2 regions of the Alkalimarinus coralli genome follow, and region 1 is predicted to be linked to the other one. Evidence: predicted binding sites of a transcription regulator. Region 1 holds the regulator's gene; the other holds the start of a gene.

Evidence for each region. Region 1 encodes FNR, which switches genes on or off when oxygen is low (the NO sensors DNR and NnrR bind a similar motif). Its sites were predicted from a motif close to TTGATCTAGATCAA; they were not measured.
Region 2: a site for FNR is predicted at 5,436-5,449, ahead of ccoG (cytochrome c oxidase accessory protein CcoG). Genes of this name have one in related genera too.

The regions. Positions count from the first base shown of each region.
Region 1 is NZ_CP096016.1:2,853,200-2,861,438, forward strand. It holds gene MY523_RS12790 (hypothetical protein) at 1-1,046, shown strand, start outside; gene fnr (fumarate/nitrate reduction transcriptional regulator Fnr) at 1,202-1,963, shown strand; gene MY523_RS12800 (OmpW/AlkL family protein) at 2,229-2,966, shown strand; gene MY523_RS12805 (hypothetical protein) at 3,070-3,468, opposite strand; gene alr (alanine racemase) at 3,567-4,661, opposite strand; gene dnaB (replicative DNA helicase) at 4,661-6,040, opposite strand; gene rplI (50S ribosomal protein L9) at 6,302-6,748, opposite strand; gene MY523_RS12825 (hypothetical protein) at 6,790-7,632, opposite strand; gene rpsR (30S ribosomal protein S18) at 7,681-7,911, opposite strand; gene rpsF (30S ribosomal protein S6) at 7,972-8,239, opposite strand, start outside.
Region 2 is NZ_CP096016.1:1,492,308-1,500,546, reverse strand. It holds gene MY523_RS06660 (methyl-accepting chemotaxis protein) at 1-1,101, shown strand, start outside; gene MY523_RS06655 (helix-turn-helix domain-containing protein) at 1,135-1,872, shown strand; gene ccoN (cytochrome-c oxidase, cbb3-type subunit I) at 2,203-3,630, shown strand; gene ccoO (cytochrome-c oxidase, cbb3-type subunit II) at 3,642-4,250, shown strand; gene MY523_RS06640 (cbb3-type cytochrome oxidase subunit 3) at 4,257-4,442, shown strand; gene ccoP (cytochrome-c oxidase, cbb3-type subunit III) at 4,435-5,331, shown strand; gene ccoG (cytochrome c oxidase accessory protein CcoG) at 5,543-6,970, shown strand; gene MY523_RS06625 (FixH family protein) at 7,117-7,623, shown strand; gene MY523_RS06620 (heavy metal translocating P-type ATPase) at 7,624-8,239, shown strand, end outside.

The DNA.
Region 1 (8,239 bases):
GGGATAATGCATACCCAACAAGCCGCACTATGAGACAAATTTTTTCACACAAAGACTGGCTATTTTGCACAAATAGTTTCCGATATGACTCTCCGGACAAGCCAGGTCTATTCGTTGAAGACAGAGGGTTTAGTCTTCAGAGCTATACTGACATCATTACCAACAGCAACAGAACAAACTCTGAACTTGCATTAAGCTTGTCTATGCCGCTGCAAAATACGTTGTGCAGTTTTCCTAAGCAAAATAACAGCACCACAAGCAAAATCACCCCGGTTAGAAATTATATCGACCACCTGCTCCATGAAGTTCGTTTACTGAGTGACCTAATCCCCAGAACTCGCCGCATTAATTATATTCACTGGCAGGGGGAGATTGCTCAACTGCTAAGCCCGGCAGAAATGACAGAGATTATGTATTCGCTCAATAAAGCCTTTACGCTACAAAATGAACAAGAAGGCACCTATGTCATTGAACTGGAGAAAGTGCCTGCGGATGATGCAATTATTGCGCTGATAAAAGGCTTGGGCTTTAACCATATTTGCCTCGGCACCCAGAACAGGGATCAAGGCCCTATTGATTTTGATTTTTTAGCCGACCAGGTAAAAATATTCAAGCAGTATGGCTTCAAAACGGTCAACGTACGATTTCTTACCAGACAACATGAGTCATGCGAACAGCTCAGTGAAAAACTGGAAGGGTTAATTGGTATCGACCCGGATACCATTTACTTAATAGACGAAGAAGAGCGTCAATCAGTCCTTTCAGGCGTCGAAGCCGAAGAGACAACCACCTGTGACTGTCATAAAGAGTTTGAAAACAGGCTTATTGAAGCAGGGTTCCAGAAACTGAATCATGTTAAATTCTCAAGGGACAATTCAGTGTCCAAGGGTATATCCGGTGATTTAGTTGGCATAGGTTTAGGCGCGACCAGCCTAATTGAAAACTCGTTTTCTCATAACGTCGACCAGCTTGATCAGTACTACCAGAAACTACAAAGTGGTCAGCTGCCTTTTGGTTATGGAGGTTATATCCGCCCCAAGTACTAACCCTTATTAGACTAAAGTATTAGTTCCTGCAATTTGCCTCCTTATCCTTCTATATCTAGTAAGTTTATATGCTAGAATTGCCTCATCTATGTTCCAAAAAGCATAAAAATTGATTATCCTGATGGAATAAAAGCTATTAACCGAGTAAAGCGAAGATGAGTGAGAAAATAGCAGCTATTGATCCGCAACCAGCAACAGGTATCCATCAGTCCTGCTTACAGTGCAGTCTGAGCAACCTGTGCATTCCAATTGCAGTTAACAAAGATGACATTGATCGCCTTGAAGACCTCATAAAACAAGGGAAGACGATCAACCGGGGAGATCATATTTTCAAGGAGCACTCCCCCTTTAAATCTTTATTTGCAGTTCGTAGCGGCGCAATTAAAACCTACTCAGTTACCGAAGATGGTGAAGAACAGGTAACCGGTTTTTACCTCCCTGGAGAGATAATTGGTCTCGATAGCACCAATACAGATTCGTACAGCTGTTCAGCAAAAGCACTTGAACGCGCCAGCGTCTGCGAAATTCCTTTCGGCCAACTCGAAACACTGGCTGCTAAAATCCCAACACTCCAGCACCACTTTTTTTCGCTGATGAGCAAAGAGATTCAGGGCAGTCGGCAACTCACCATGCTGCTTAGTAAAAACACCGCTGAAGAGAGAATAGCCTCCCTGTTACTAAGCCTTTCCAGCCGATTCAAGCTACGCAAGCTGTCCGGCACACAGTTCCGACTCCCTATGCCCCGAAATGATATTGGCAACTATTTGGGACTTGCTGTAGAAACAGTAAGCCGGGTATTTACCCGTTTCCAAAAAAGTGGGCTTATTTCAGTTCAGGGGCGAGAGGTCATTCTTGAAGATATGGATGCACTTGTAGATATCGTTAAAAATCACGGCAAGTGTATGAAAGGCGAATAAATTCACACCTCCCCTCCCCGAAAAAGAGGCTTAATGCCTCTTTTTTTATATCTACTTATTAGTTACTCAAAACAACACAACAAAAAAATACCTCCTTATAGGTATCTTTAGTTAACTTGATTTATCTCATTTTATTTTCATTTCTCACACTTGCCACCAATAGCCGATATTATTTTATTGCGATATGTCAATTTAACAAAATTCACCATAGCTACACTGCGCCCATCACAACTTAATCACTTCGAAACTCAATCAGGGTAGCTATATGTTAAAAAATGCATTAACTTCATCTCTTGTTGCTGGTTCACTATTAATTAGCCAATCTGCTTTTGCTTATGAAGCAGGAGATATTTTCATTAAAGGCGGTATCGCAACTGTCGATCCCCAAGAATCCAGCTCAGACATTGTTATAAATACCCCGGCTCTGGGCCCTGCCACTGGTGCAAAAGTAGGCCTGAATTCTGATACCCAATTAGGATTAGTATTCAGCTATATGGCGACCGACAGAATCGGTATTGAGCTACTTGCTGCAACACCATTCAAGCACGACATTTCTGGCGCTGGCGCAATCTCAGGCGTTGGAAAACTGGGTGACACCAAGCACCTTCCACCAACGCTCAGTGTGCAGTATTACCTGGCAGAGCCAGACGCAAAGTTCCAACCTTATGTTGGAGCCGGTATCAACTACACTATTTTCTTTGACGAAGGAACTACAGATACACTAACAAACTCAATTGGTGCATTGGCAGGCCTGACTGGTACGCCAGGTGTGGTAGCCACAAGCACCAAGCTTGATATTGATGACTCAATTGGCGCTTCGCTACAAGCGGGTTTTAACTATGAAATCACAGAAAATGCCGGGCTAACCGCAGCTGTTTGGTGGATCAACATCGATGCCGATGCTGAAATTACCGCGCAAACCAATGTGGGAACAGTAAAAGCAAATGTTGATGTTGAAGTAGACCCTTACGTTTACATGCTAGGCGCATACTATAAGTTTTAAGCCTACAGTAAGTTTTAAGCCAAACACCAATAAGAGAACCTGGCCTTTAACAAGGTCAGGTTTTTTATTTAGAGATATTGGTTAAGGTCTACCCTTAAAGTCTTCAATCTTCAGACTCTATAACACGAAGAGCAAACAACCCACCCAGAAACGCAAAGAAAGCCCCCAGTACAACCATAACAACCGCCATCAATGTAATGCTACTATTTTCTGCCGAGGAAGTTACCGAAGCAACGCCCGCTAAGAAGCCAACAGCTGCGGCGTGCCACGCTTGCTTTTGATTTGCAATCGTACCTGTTAAAAGCCCTCCAAATGCCATCGTCAGGCAATAAACCAGCATTGCAAAGATAAACCAAATTTCTTGTTTATAGGTTGAGAAAAATACATAGTCACTCGCTGCCATGCCTATGTATGACGCTAGCAGCACATAAATAGCCTGGCCGAACAGCCCCACCAAGATCGTCACTACCAACCCGATAATAAGCGCTTTCCAACTGATCATTGAATTTATCCTGAAAATGGGAATTATTGTAAAGCTGAAGTGTATATTAGCGAGTGCTGGAAGGAATTGACTTACTACAGATCACTCAAGTTAAGATGTCACTCTTCGGAATATAACCTTGGCACTCTTGATGTAACACCCGTTAGCAGCTCATAGCCAATCGTTCCGGCAGACATAGCAACCTCGTCGACTGAAACGTTCTTGCCCCAAAGCTCGACGGCATCCCCCACTTTGGCATCGGGGTGATAAGTAAGGTCAACCGTCAGCATATCCATTGAAACACGACCTATTAGCGGTACAACGCGGTCCCCCACCCATACAGGCGTACCTGTTTCGGCATGACGCGGGTAGCCATCACCATACCCCACCGCAATGGTACCCACTTTGGTTTCGCGACTCGCACGCCACGTCCCACCGTAGCCCACGCAATCCCCTGCATTCACTTCATGTATCGCCATAATACGTGACTCAAGCGACATGACTGCGGCTAACCCAAGGGCTTCTGAGGATAAGTGCGGCATAGGTGAAGAACCATACAGTATGATTCCGGGCCTGACGCAATCAAAATGTGCAGACTTATGGGCGAGCAACGCTGCGGAATTGGCAGCAGTCAACAATAACCCCTCAGACATTGAGCCCAGATTATTAACCACCGAACTAAACAGCGCCAGTTGTCGCTCTGTTTCTGTAGTCTCTAACTCATCGGCGCTAGAGAAATGGGTCATAAGCCCTACAAGCTTAACCAACGGGGTCTGCTTAAGCCTGTAGACCAACTCGCGCGCCAAGGCGGGCTTGAACCCCAACCTGTTCATGCCGGTATTCAACTTGAGCCAGACAGCGACAGGTTGATTAACCTCTGTAAGCGCGTTTAGTTGCTCAAGCTGATATTCAGAGTGAATAATCAACTGCAGTTTGTGCTCCGCAGCTAATAACACCTCTTCAATCGAAAAGGCCCCCTCCAGCACTACCACAGGGTTATCAATTCCGTTTTTCCTCATTGCTATTGCCTCATCGACACAGGCGACAGCTAGAGGCGCATCAGGGATTGCTCGTGCGATTTGACAGATACCATGACCATAACCGTTGGCTTTAATAACCGCAACACATAACGCGTCTCCGGCCAGCGTTGAAGCCAGCTGGTAATTTGCTTTAAAAGCGTTAAGGTCTATCTTGGCAAAGGTGGGTCGGGTCATTAGAACTCGCCATCGTAATCAGTGTGGGCAAGATCCTCAAACTTGGTAAACTGCCCCTGAAAGGCGAGTTTGATGGTTCCTGTAGGCCCGTTTCGTTGCTTACCGATAATAATCTCGGCAATCCCCTTATCAGGGCTATCTTCGTTATAGTAGTCATCACGATAGATAAACATAATAATATCGGCATCCTGCTCAATTGCGCCTGACTCTCGCAAATCCGAGTTGATAGGACGCTTATTGGGTCGCTGCTCCAAACTTCGGTTAAGCTGAGACAGTGCCACAACCGGGCATTTCAACTCTTTAGCCAGCGCTTTAAGCGAGCGAGAGATCTCAGATATTTCAGAGGTTCGCCCCTCGGTATTCCCAGGAACCTGCATAAGTTGCAGGTAATCGATCATGATCAGGCCAAACTCTCTTTTTGTTTCACGGGCAATCCTCCGCGCCCTTGAACGTACCTCAGTCGGGCTCAAGCCAGCAGTGTCATCAATATAGAGCGGTTTGTCTTTTAGCAAGCTAACCGCTGACGTCAAACGAGGCCAATCATCCTCCTCCAACTTACCACTTCTTACACGCCCTTGATGGATACGCCCCATAGACGACAACATACGCATAACAATCGCATCTGATGGCATCTCCATACTGAATACCAGTACAGGTTTACCCGCTCCAAACAAGGCATTTTCAACCAGGTTCATCGCAAAGGCCGTCTTACCCATAGACGGCCTTGCAGCCACGATAACCAGATCTGATGGCTGTAGCCCGCCAGTATTGGCGTCTAGATCTCTAAACCCGGTCGTCGTTCCCGTCAGCGGATCATCGGTATTGAACAACTCATCGATGCGCTCAAGTGTTTGTGTCAGAATTGGGTTAACATTTTGAGGCCCCCCCTCAGATGCTCTAGACTCTGATATCTGAAAGACTTTACGCTCTGCTTCATCTAACAATTCGGAACTCGTTCGTCCCTGAGTGTTAAATGCAGAGTCGGTTATTTCTCCAGAGGCTGAGATCAGTTTTCTGAGAATAGCCCGCTCACTAACAATTTCAGCGTAGGCTCTTATATTTGATGCACTGGGCGTATTCTTAGCCAAATCACCCAAATAAGAGAGTCCGCCAGCATTGGTTAGTTCTCCGAGCTTTTCCAGCGCCTCAGACAGCGTAACAACATCAAGTGGCTGTCCTTCGCCAGCCAGCCTTGCAACAACCCTGAAAATAAGACGGTGTTCATGTCGATAAAAGTCGTCCTCAACCACCTTATCAGCCACTACATCCCATTTACTGTTATCAAGCATAAGACCGCCTAAAACAGACTGCTCAGCTTCGATTGAGTGAGGGGGGACTTTAAGCTGACTCAGCTCTGTATCAGAATTCATATTATTCATGATTTACCGCAACAACTTCCTGGAGCATAGATAGGGAGAACATTTAAGCGTGACAAAACACATCAGGCTATTTTAATGCGTCAGTAAGAGAATTAAAAACAAAAACATACCGCTGAAACAAATACGGCCCAAGGGTTCGCTAAAGCTTATCACTTTAACAACCCTTGGGCCGTATTCGCAATTCATCAACCTGTTCCCGGATAACCTTAAAGATATAAGTTATCTCTATGGCAAGCCCGGGAACGTTGTAGCTAGTAAGTATTACTCAGCAACAACTGTCAAGCTAACGACTGCATCCACATCGCTGTGAAGGTGAACAGTAATTTCATACTCACCCACTGCACGAAGTGGTCCTTCTGGAAGGCGAACTTCGCTCTTGTTCACTTCAACTCCAGCCGCTGTGATTGCATCTGCAATATCACGAACGCCAATTGAACCGAACAACTTACCTTCATCACCCGCTTTAGAAACGATAGTGACTTCTTTTGAATTTACTTGTTCTGCACGTGCTTGTGCAGCAGCTAGCTTCTCTGCTGCTGCTTTTTCAAGTTCAGCACGACGAACATCAAACTCTGCAACATTTGCTGCAGTCGCAGGAACTGCCTTACCGTAAGGGATAAGGTAGTTACGACCGTAACCTGATTTTACGCCAACCTTGTCACCAAGGCCGCCGAGTTTACCGACTTTCTCGAGCAGGATAACTTCCATCTCGCAAACCTCTTTAAACCGTCTGTGATAGCCAACTAGTTCTACTGGTCGATTTCGCTGTTGTTAATTCGACCTCTAAAGTCAAACCAACTGTCCAGTATCGCCATAAAAATAATCAGCAAAAACAAGCTAGGCCCTAATAATAATGCGCTCATATAAAACACAAATAACCAGTGCCCGCCCAAATTCCGTTTAGCCACACTACCATGAACCAATGCAATGCCAGCCAGTGTCAGCGGTACCAAAATAATCAGCACCAACAGAACAATATTTAAACTTATCGCCGGACCAAAAAGCGTTAAACCAACAGCACTCAGTGAAAACACTGGTGATAGCTTAAAGCCATGAAACTCCTGACGAAAACCTCCCGGGTTGTAGAGCGAAGACTGCCAGCTTCTCGCCAACATCACTGCCCCTAATGCTATTGCCAGATATGTCGTCGCCAAACTACCGACCATTAGAGAAGTGAACGCGGGTTCTAACTCCCCACTGAGCTGTTTAACCATCTCAGGGTCGATCTGCCTATAAACGTCTTTGGCCATATCGATTAATTGCTGTACGACTTCCGGCAGCATAACAGGCAATAAAAGCCCCGTTGTAAATGCAACCAGCACACCTGCAATTAACATCTTTTCCCAGGAAACAGTCTGCCTTAGAGCGACAGCCATAACCCAAGAAAGAATTAACACTAACACTATTCCCGGATCGCCGAGCTTAATCCACCATGCTATTGCAGGTAATGAAGCCCAAACCAAAATATTTGTTCCTTGTCCCACTCCTTTACGCAAAGTAACCAGAGTTAGAACAGCCGCACTTAACCAAAACATCAATGGCAGCGCTGCGGCAATCACCGCCACGATTACGGCCTGTTTCGGGCCGCGCATCAAATATTCCGCTAATGCACGCATACAGGGTAATCGCTACTTTTTAACTTACTCGTGGTGGTTATCTGTAAAAGGTAACAGAGCCACGTAACGTGCACGCTTGATAGCTGTTGCCAACTGACGCTGATAACGAGCTTTAGTACCAGTAATACGGCTAGGAACGATTTTACCGGTTTCAGATACGTAACCTTTTAAAGTTTCGATATCTTTGTAATCTATTTCTTTAACCCCTTCAGCAGTGAAGCGGCAAAACTTACGACGACGAAAAAAACGAGCCATTGTAATTTCTCCAAATTAAGAATTTTAACTAATATTTAACCAATCAATGCAAAAGGAAGATTACTCTTCGCCTTCTGCCTGGCCTTCAGTATCAGTAGCATCGGCAGCTTCAGGAGCAGTCTGTTCAGCAGCTTCAGGAGCAGGACGACGATCTTCACGATCATATCGACGCTCTTCGCGACCTTCAGATGCTTTAATTAGAGAAACTTCAGTGATCGCTTCTTTACGACGGATGATCATGTCACGAATGATCGCATCGTTGAAACGGAAGTTGTGGGATAACTCATCCAACGCTTCACTTGTGCATTCGATGTTCATAAGAACATAG
Region 2 (8,239 bases), 1.4 Mb from region 1:
CTCTCCTATGCGATATTGGCCAGCATTTGCGTGGCACTGGTACGAACCGCACCGCTATCCTGGTCGCTGCCAATTATTGCGCTGGTGACCATTATCACTGGCTCTTTTTTTAGTTTATACCTCACCCGAGAATCTAAATATATAAAGGATATTGTCAATCGGGTTTCCTCAAGTAAAACAACCCAATACATGTACACGGGTAAAGTATCTCACACATCAAACATTCATACCGCTCTGAAAACACTGGAGAGACAGCGCGGTGTAATGAAGCTTCGTTACAAACAATCAGCAAGTGACATTATTACCTTGTCTTCATTTATAGATGGCTCGAGGAATAGTATTCAAGAGGATATTAAGTCTTATAACGAACAATTTGAGACACTATCAAAACAACTATCAGATTGCATTTCCCATTCCGAAACATTGCTGCTATCAGAAAGGGGCAGTAAATGCACAAGTGAAGCCCTACTCGACCTGGCAACAAAAGCCAATAATGACAGCAGCCAATTTTTGGGACAAACCCAACAACTCTGTAACAATGCTCTTCACGCAACAACGCTGTCCGATAAACTCATTGAAGACGGTGAGCAGATCGCGGTCATTCTATCCGAGATTAAGGGCATTGCCGAGCAAACAAACCTGCTAGCATTGAACGCATCAATTGAAGCCGCAAGAGCAGGAGACGCAGGTAGAGGGTTTGCAGTTGTAGCGGACGAAGTCAGAACACTGGCAACAAAAACACAACAATCAACAGAGTCGATCGATCAAATAATTGAAGCCCTAAACCTAGATACCGCTGCTACAAAAAGCGAGCTAACTACGACTGTACAAAACGCCCAAGAGACAGTTGCCGGGCTAGAACAGCTTAGTTTGTCCCTAAAAGAAGTTAGCCGCGTTGCTCAGCTGTTAAACCAAAACCGCACAGATAAAGAAGCAAACCCGGCTAATCAACCGTTATTTAATGACTTACAGGTGTTGCTGAATGCATTACGAGTCGCACACGAAAAAACAGAGCTCGAAGTAATGAGCAGCCTTAACAACAGCAGTGACGTTCAAACGACAGCCAAAAAGTATTTGGAGCTGGTTGATCGTTATCAATGACCAAAACCTGTGCACTGGCGTTTAATCCTTTTTATGAAATATATTCACTTACCCACCTCAGAGAACTCTCGCCATATAAACTGCAGTGATTGCGCACTCTCTCCAATTTGTGAACCTACCCCCATTGGAAGTGTCGAGTTTGACGTTAAAGAAACGCTACTAATGAAGAAGCAGCCGTTTAAAACAGGTGAACTCATTTATAAGGAAGGCCAACCTTTTGAGTTCCTGTACGCAATCACATCAGGTTCTGCTAAAGAAGTATGTTTATATGGTCAGCCGCAAGAGCAAGTAATATCGTTTAAATTGAAAGGAGAGCTAGCGGGTCAAAATGCAGTAGCAACCGATATATACCCCAATTCATTGGTTGCTCTGGAAGACTGCGATATTTGCGTTCTCCCGTATAAAGATGTTCTCGAAAGTGCGACCAGCCTTCCTCAGCTGTTGACCAAAATAGTCACATTATTTTCTATCGATAGCTATCATGAGTCTGAAGTTAGAAAGAGTCTTGCCTCCGCAACAACCGCAGAAAGTAAAGTCGCGGCATTCCTTTACAACATTTCACTCCGCCATAAAAACCGCAATCAGAACTATATTGATATTAAACTAAGCATGAGCAGGAGTGACATCGCCAACTATCTGGGCATTACTAAAGAAACGCTTAGCCGCTCACTTACGAGAATTCAAAATAGAGATCTTATCGAGACGAGTGGCAAGTACATTCACATATCAAACTTTGAGCATTTGAAAGAGGCTCAAGGGCTTAGTATTTAAGCCAAACACCCCTTACCTGCAACAAAATACCTCCATAGAGGTATTTTTGTATTTGATATTGACATATATCAACCCCCCTATAACCACCTACAAAATACACTTTGTCCATGAGGTGCGTCTATTGACATTTATCAATAACAAAACGTATCCTTCGCGCGCTGCTACTATAGATATCAATCGATTTTGATCGATTGATTCATAGGGCAGCAAATAGGTTGGAATAACTGGTCGGGAGCACGGTTATGTTTTTTCAACGACAAAGAGATAGCTAACGTTATTTCTAGTAGTCCTCTTCACTTCTAGCTTGTGATAAAAATTGGATCCTGAATAATGAGCACAGTAAACAATCAGACGACATACAACTACAAAGTGGTGCGCCAATTCGCCATTATGACTGTCGTGTGGGGTATTGTTGGGATGGCCGCCGGCGTATTGATCGCCTCGCAACTTGTATGGCCAGAACTCAACTTCGATACGGCCTGGCTTAGCTTTGGTCGCCTTCGTCCGCTTCACACTAATGCAGTTATATTCGCTTTTGGTGGTTCTGCACTTTTTGCAACCTCCTTCTACGTTGTGCAGCGCACCTGTCAAGCACGACTATTTTCCGACTCTCTGGCGTCTTTCGTCTTCTGGGGCTGGCAGCTGGTTATCGTATTAGCCGCGATTACCTTACCTCTGGGTTACACTTCTTCTAAAGAGTATGCAGAACTGGAGTGGCCAATCGATATCTTAATTACTATCGTTTGGGTCGGTTATGCAGTGGTTTTCTTTGGTACTATCATGAAGCGTAAAGCCAAGCATATCTACGTTGCTAACTGGTTCTTTGGCGCATTCATCATAACGGTTGCCGTTCTGCATATCGTAAACAACCTTGAAATACCCGTTACGCTATGGAAGTCTTACTCTATCTACCCTGGCACTATCGATGCGATGGTTCAGTGGTGGTACGGCCATAACGCGGTAGGATTCTTCCTGACTGCAGGCTTTTTGGGCATCATGTACTACTTTGTGCCAAAGCAGGCAGAGCGCCCTGTTTACTCCTATAGACTATCGATCGTTCACTTTTGGGCCTTGATATCAATTTATGTGTGGGCTGGTTCGCACCACCTTCACTACAGTGCACTTCCTGACTGGGCTCAAAGCGCAGGTATGGTAATGTCCCTGATCCTTCTTGCTCCATCTTGGGGTGGTATGATCAACGGTATGATGACACTATCGGGTGCATGGGATAAATTGCGTACTGATCCTATTTTGCGCTTCCTTGTCGTATCACTGTCTTTCTACGGTATGTCGACCTTTGAAGGTCCAATGATGGCAATCAAGACTGTTAATGCGCTATCTCACAATACCGACTGGACTGTAGGTCACGTTCACTCTGGCGCACTCGGCTGGGTTGCGATGGTTTCTATCGGTGCAATGTACCACTTGATTCCAAAACTATATGGCCTCAAGGGCATGTATAGCACATCAATGATTAACGCACACTTCTGGTTGGCGACTATAGGTACTGTACTTTACATCGCTGCGATGTGGGTTAACGGTATTATGCAGGGCTTGATGTGGAGAGCGATAAACGACGATGGAACACTAACCTATAGCTTCGTTGAATCACTTGAAGCAAGCCATGCAGGTTATCTTGTCCGGGCCATTGGCGGCGCTATATTCCTTGCCGGAATGCTGATCATGGCTTACAACGTATGGATGACTGTGCGCGTAAAAGACGCTCAGGCTCTTGACAACGTCCCACAGACAGCTTAAGGAGGTTTAGCATGAATCATGAAGTTGTAGAAAAAAACCTTGGGCTGATGATTGTTCTGGTTATTGTAGCAATCAGTTTTGGCGCACTAGTTGAAATTGTTCCTCTGTTTTTCTCAAAGCAGGTAAACGAACCTATTGCAGGACTTAAGCCTTTAAACGCCCTTCAGCTGGAAGGTCGCGATATCTATATCCGTGAAGGCTGTCACGTTTGCCATACACAGATGATCAGACCCTTCAGAGCTGAAACCGAGCGTTACGGTCACTACTCTGTTGCCGGAGAGCACGTATACGAGCATCCATTCTTGTGGGGCTCCAAGCGTACCGGACCTGATTTGGCACGTGTAGGCGAACGATACAGTGACGACTGGCACAGAGCTCACCTATACAACCCAAGAAACGTTGTACCTGAGTCTAAGATGCCGTCTTACCCATGGTTATTTACCGCGAAGATCGACCACAAGATCACTCCAAAACGTATGGAGGCTCTAAGAGCTGTAGGTGTTCCGTACACGGATGAGGATATTGCTGGTGCATCCGAAGCAGTAAAAGGTAAAACCGAAATTGAAGCAATGGTGGCTTATCTTCAGCAGCTGGGTACAGTGCTCAAGAACAAGCGGTAATACATCATGGATATTAATACGTTACGTGGCATTTCAACAATATTGGTAATGATAGCGTTCATCGGTATTTGCCTTTGGGCTTATAGCTCAAAGCGTAAAAAAAACTTTGATGACGCGGCTAATCTGCCTTTTGAAGATGAAGAGATAGCCAAACGTACTACGATCGAAACGGAGAAAAAAGACCATGAGTAGTTTTTGGAGCGCATGGATCATAATCATCAGTTTGGGTAGCGTCTTCGGTTGCTGGTGGCTTCTATACGCAACCCGAAAGAGCCAAACAAGTAATACTGAAACAGAAGAAACAACGGGCCACACCTATGATGGCATTGAGGAACTGGACAACCCACTTCCAAAATGGTGGTTCTACATGTTTCTTGCGACAATCTTTTTCGGGCTAGCTTACTATGCTCTTTACCCTGGTTTGGGTTCATACCCTGGCCTTCTTGGTTGGACCTCTACCAACCAGTGGGAACAAGAAGTTGAAGAAGCAGACGCTGAATACGGGCCAATATTTGCCGCATTCGCTGAGAAGTCAGTTGAAGATCTTTCAAAAGACCCAGCTGCGCTTAAAGTCGGCCAGCGTCTGTTTGCAAACAACTGTGCGATATGTCACGGCTCAACCGCTAGAGGGTCACTAGGCTTTCCAAACCTGACTGATTCTGATTGGTTGTATGGTGGCTCTGCTGATGCTATCAAACAAACGATTGGGCACGGTAGAAACGGGAATATGCCAGCAAAAGGTTTAAATCCTGCAATGTCAAAGTCTGACATTGATGATCTAACAAACTACCTTTTGGCGTTTAGCAACAGAGCTGAAGACAAAGCATCAAGTGAGCGTGGAGCAGCGATGTTCCAAACTGCTTGCGCGGCTTGTCACGGAGCTGATGCAAAAGGCAATTTGGCAATGGGTGCTCCAAACTTAACAGATAATGTTTGGCTCTACGGTGGCACACCATCGATGATCAAACAAACAATTGAGTTTGGTCGTGCTGGTGTAATGCCAGCCCACAATGAGCTTCTTGGTGAAGAGAAGGTTCATGTGCTGTCAGCCTATATTTATAGCCTTTCACAAGGCAAATAGGTTAGTTGAGGAGGGTGCAACGCCCCTCCTCTAACTTTCTAGCAAAGCTAGAATCAGAAGCGCTTAATTTGACCGATAACAGCGCAAAAACTCATTAATAGAGATTGATCGGTAGCAAACGTTAGTTAATCCAAACGACTCCACTAGTCTTTTTATGCAATGTAGTTAAACCAAACTCCATTGCTAAACAGATTAAAATACGGTGAGTGCAATGAGCGCCAATATTCCTGTCAAAAACATAGATCCCTCTCCTAAGAAAAAGCCTGAAGAAACGACAATTGATCTTTATGCTTCAAGGAAAAAGATATATGTAAAAGAAATAACCGGTGTATTTCAACGAATCAGAACCGCCTCACTGTGGCTCTTAATGAGCATGTACTTTATTTTTTGCTGGGTTTCGATCAATGGTGAACAGCTAATATATTTTGATATTCCTGGTCGGAAGTTCCACCTGTTTGGCGAAACATTCTGGCCCCAGGACTTTGTCTTGCTCTCCTGGCTTCTCATCATTTGTGCCTTTGGGTTGTTCTTTATCACCTCACTGTTTGGCCGCATCTGGTGTGGCTATACATGCCCTCAAACCGTATGGACATTCATCTTTATGTGGGCTGAGGAGAAAGTCGAAGGGAGCAGAAATAAGCGAATTAAACTGGACAAAGCACCCAATGACGCCTCTAAAACCCTTAAAAAAGTTATTAAACACAGTATATGGCTTCTAATCGCTTTCGCGACTGGGCTAACATTTGTTGGTTATTTTTACCCTATTCGTGAGCTGGTCGTTGACTTTTTCAGCTTTAACTTTATCGGTGGCTGGGCTTACTTCTGGATCCTGTTTTTCACTGCTGCCACGTACATTAATGCGGGCTGGTTAAGGGAGCAAGTCTGTCTTTACATGTGCCCATACGCACGTTTCCAGTCAGTAATGTTTGATAAAGATACAATGGTTGTTTCATACAACCCCAACCGGGGGGAGCCGCGAGGCAGCCGGAAAAAATCTGCTGACCCCAAACAAGCAGGACTAGGGGATTGCGTCGATTGTGGAATGTGTGTCCAGGTATGCCCTACTGGAATTGACATTCGCGATGGTCTTCAATATGAATGTATTGGTTGTGCCCTCTGCATTGACGCCTGTGACCAGATAATGGACAAGATGAATTATCCGAAAGGGCTTATCAGCTACAGCACCGAGAACTCACTAGAAGGAAAGCAGAGCCATCTTGTTCGCCCAAAATCAGTGGGTTATGGTTTGATGCTGCTGTTTATGATTGCGTCTGTCATCTACGGGGTAACATCCAGAGTACCATTGGGTCTTGATGTTATTAAAGACCGCGGTGCGCTATACCAACTAACCGGAATGGGCCTGGTAGAAAACTCTTACACGCTTAAGGTCATTAATATGTCTGACCAGCCGCGTGAGTTTGAGCTGGCGGTTACCGGTATAGAAGGTCTATCAATCTCGACAGAGACAAGGTTCACGGTAAACTCAGGTGAAGTCTACTCTTTACCCACAAGTATTGAAGTCGACCCCGCTAACATGACACAAACCAACCATGACATTGAGTTTGTCGTTATTGCCAACGATGACAAGTCTGTTAAAGCAACATCAGACAGTCGTTTTCTTGGCCCGCTTAGTTATTAATTTGCTCTCGAATCAATCCCAAAACCAAGAGTCAATATGCATTTGACGCTTGGTTTTGACGGATACAATTGAGATAATCCCATATTGAGTGCTGGCACGAATATGTGCCCCTCGATTTCTTTAGTTTTATGTAGAAGCAGCCTGATATGACAAACTTTGATAGAGACACAACACCTTGGTTTAAGCAGTTCTGGCCATGGTTTCTAATCGTAATCCCTTTGGTCACAATTATTTATTGTGCCATTATGATCTATCTCGCAGTTACATCAGAAAACTCCCTTGTCAGTGACAATTATTACAAAGATGGGCTTGCGATAAATCAAAGTCTTGCGATGGACAATAAGGCAAAAGACCTTAATTTGAGTGCTGAACTACGTTTTGGCGAGGCCGGACGAGTCTCTCTCATTCTGGATGGAGACTTACCCACTCAGCCCTCATTCTTAACACTTAAACTGCTTCACCCAACCGTCGATGGCCAGGATATCGAACAAAAACTCCTACCTGAACCAGGGTACGTCTACTCGACTCAACTGGCGACTCCTTTAACTGGCCGTTGGTATGTTGATGTTATTGCGCAGGATTCAAGCTGGAGGTTGAAAGGCCAAACAGCCCTACCAAGCTCCACTCCTACTGTACTCGAATCGGGCTCATAAATGGGACAACATTCAGGGCTCTGCTATCACTGTGGGGAGCCCAATCCCAGTAACTCCGAAATAAGTCTACTTATCTCAGGTGAAGAGCATGCATTCTGCTGTCATGGCTGTAAAGCCGTTGCACAATTAATCTCAGAAAGCGGGATGGAGGGCTTTTATCAGCATAGAAGTCAGCCATCCGTTACCCCTCAGGAAATTGAAGAGACAACACTAAACGAGTTGAGGCTCTATGATAACATTGAGCTGCAAAAAGAGTTTGTCATCCCGGCTTCTTCAACTGATAACAGTCACGCTCGCAATGAAGCAACGCTCATCATAGAGGGCATTACCTGTGCTGCCTGCATATGGTTATTGGAAAAGCACATATCGTCAAAGGTCGGGGTAGACTCTTTTTCGATCAACCATACCACACAGCGAGCAGCTCTGTGCTGGAACCCTGAAGAGATAAAGCTTAGCAATATTCTCATGATGGTGTATCAGCTTGGCTATAAAGCACACCCGTTCAAGCCCAACCTGGAAGAGGAAATTCTAAATAAGGAAAGAAAAAGAGCTATCATCAGGCTCGGAGTAGCTGGCTTTGCAATGATGCAAAACATGATGTTCTCTGTACCACTTT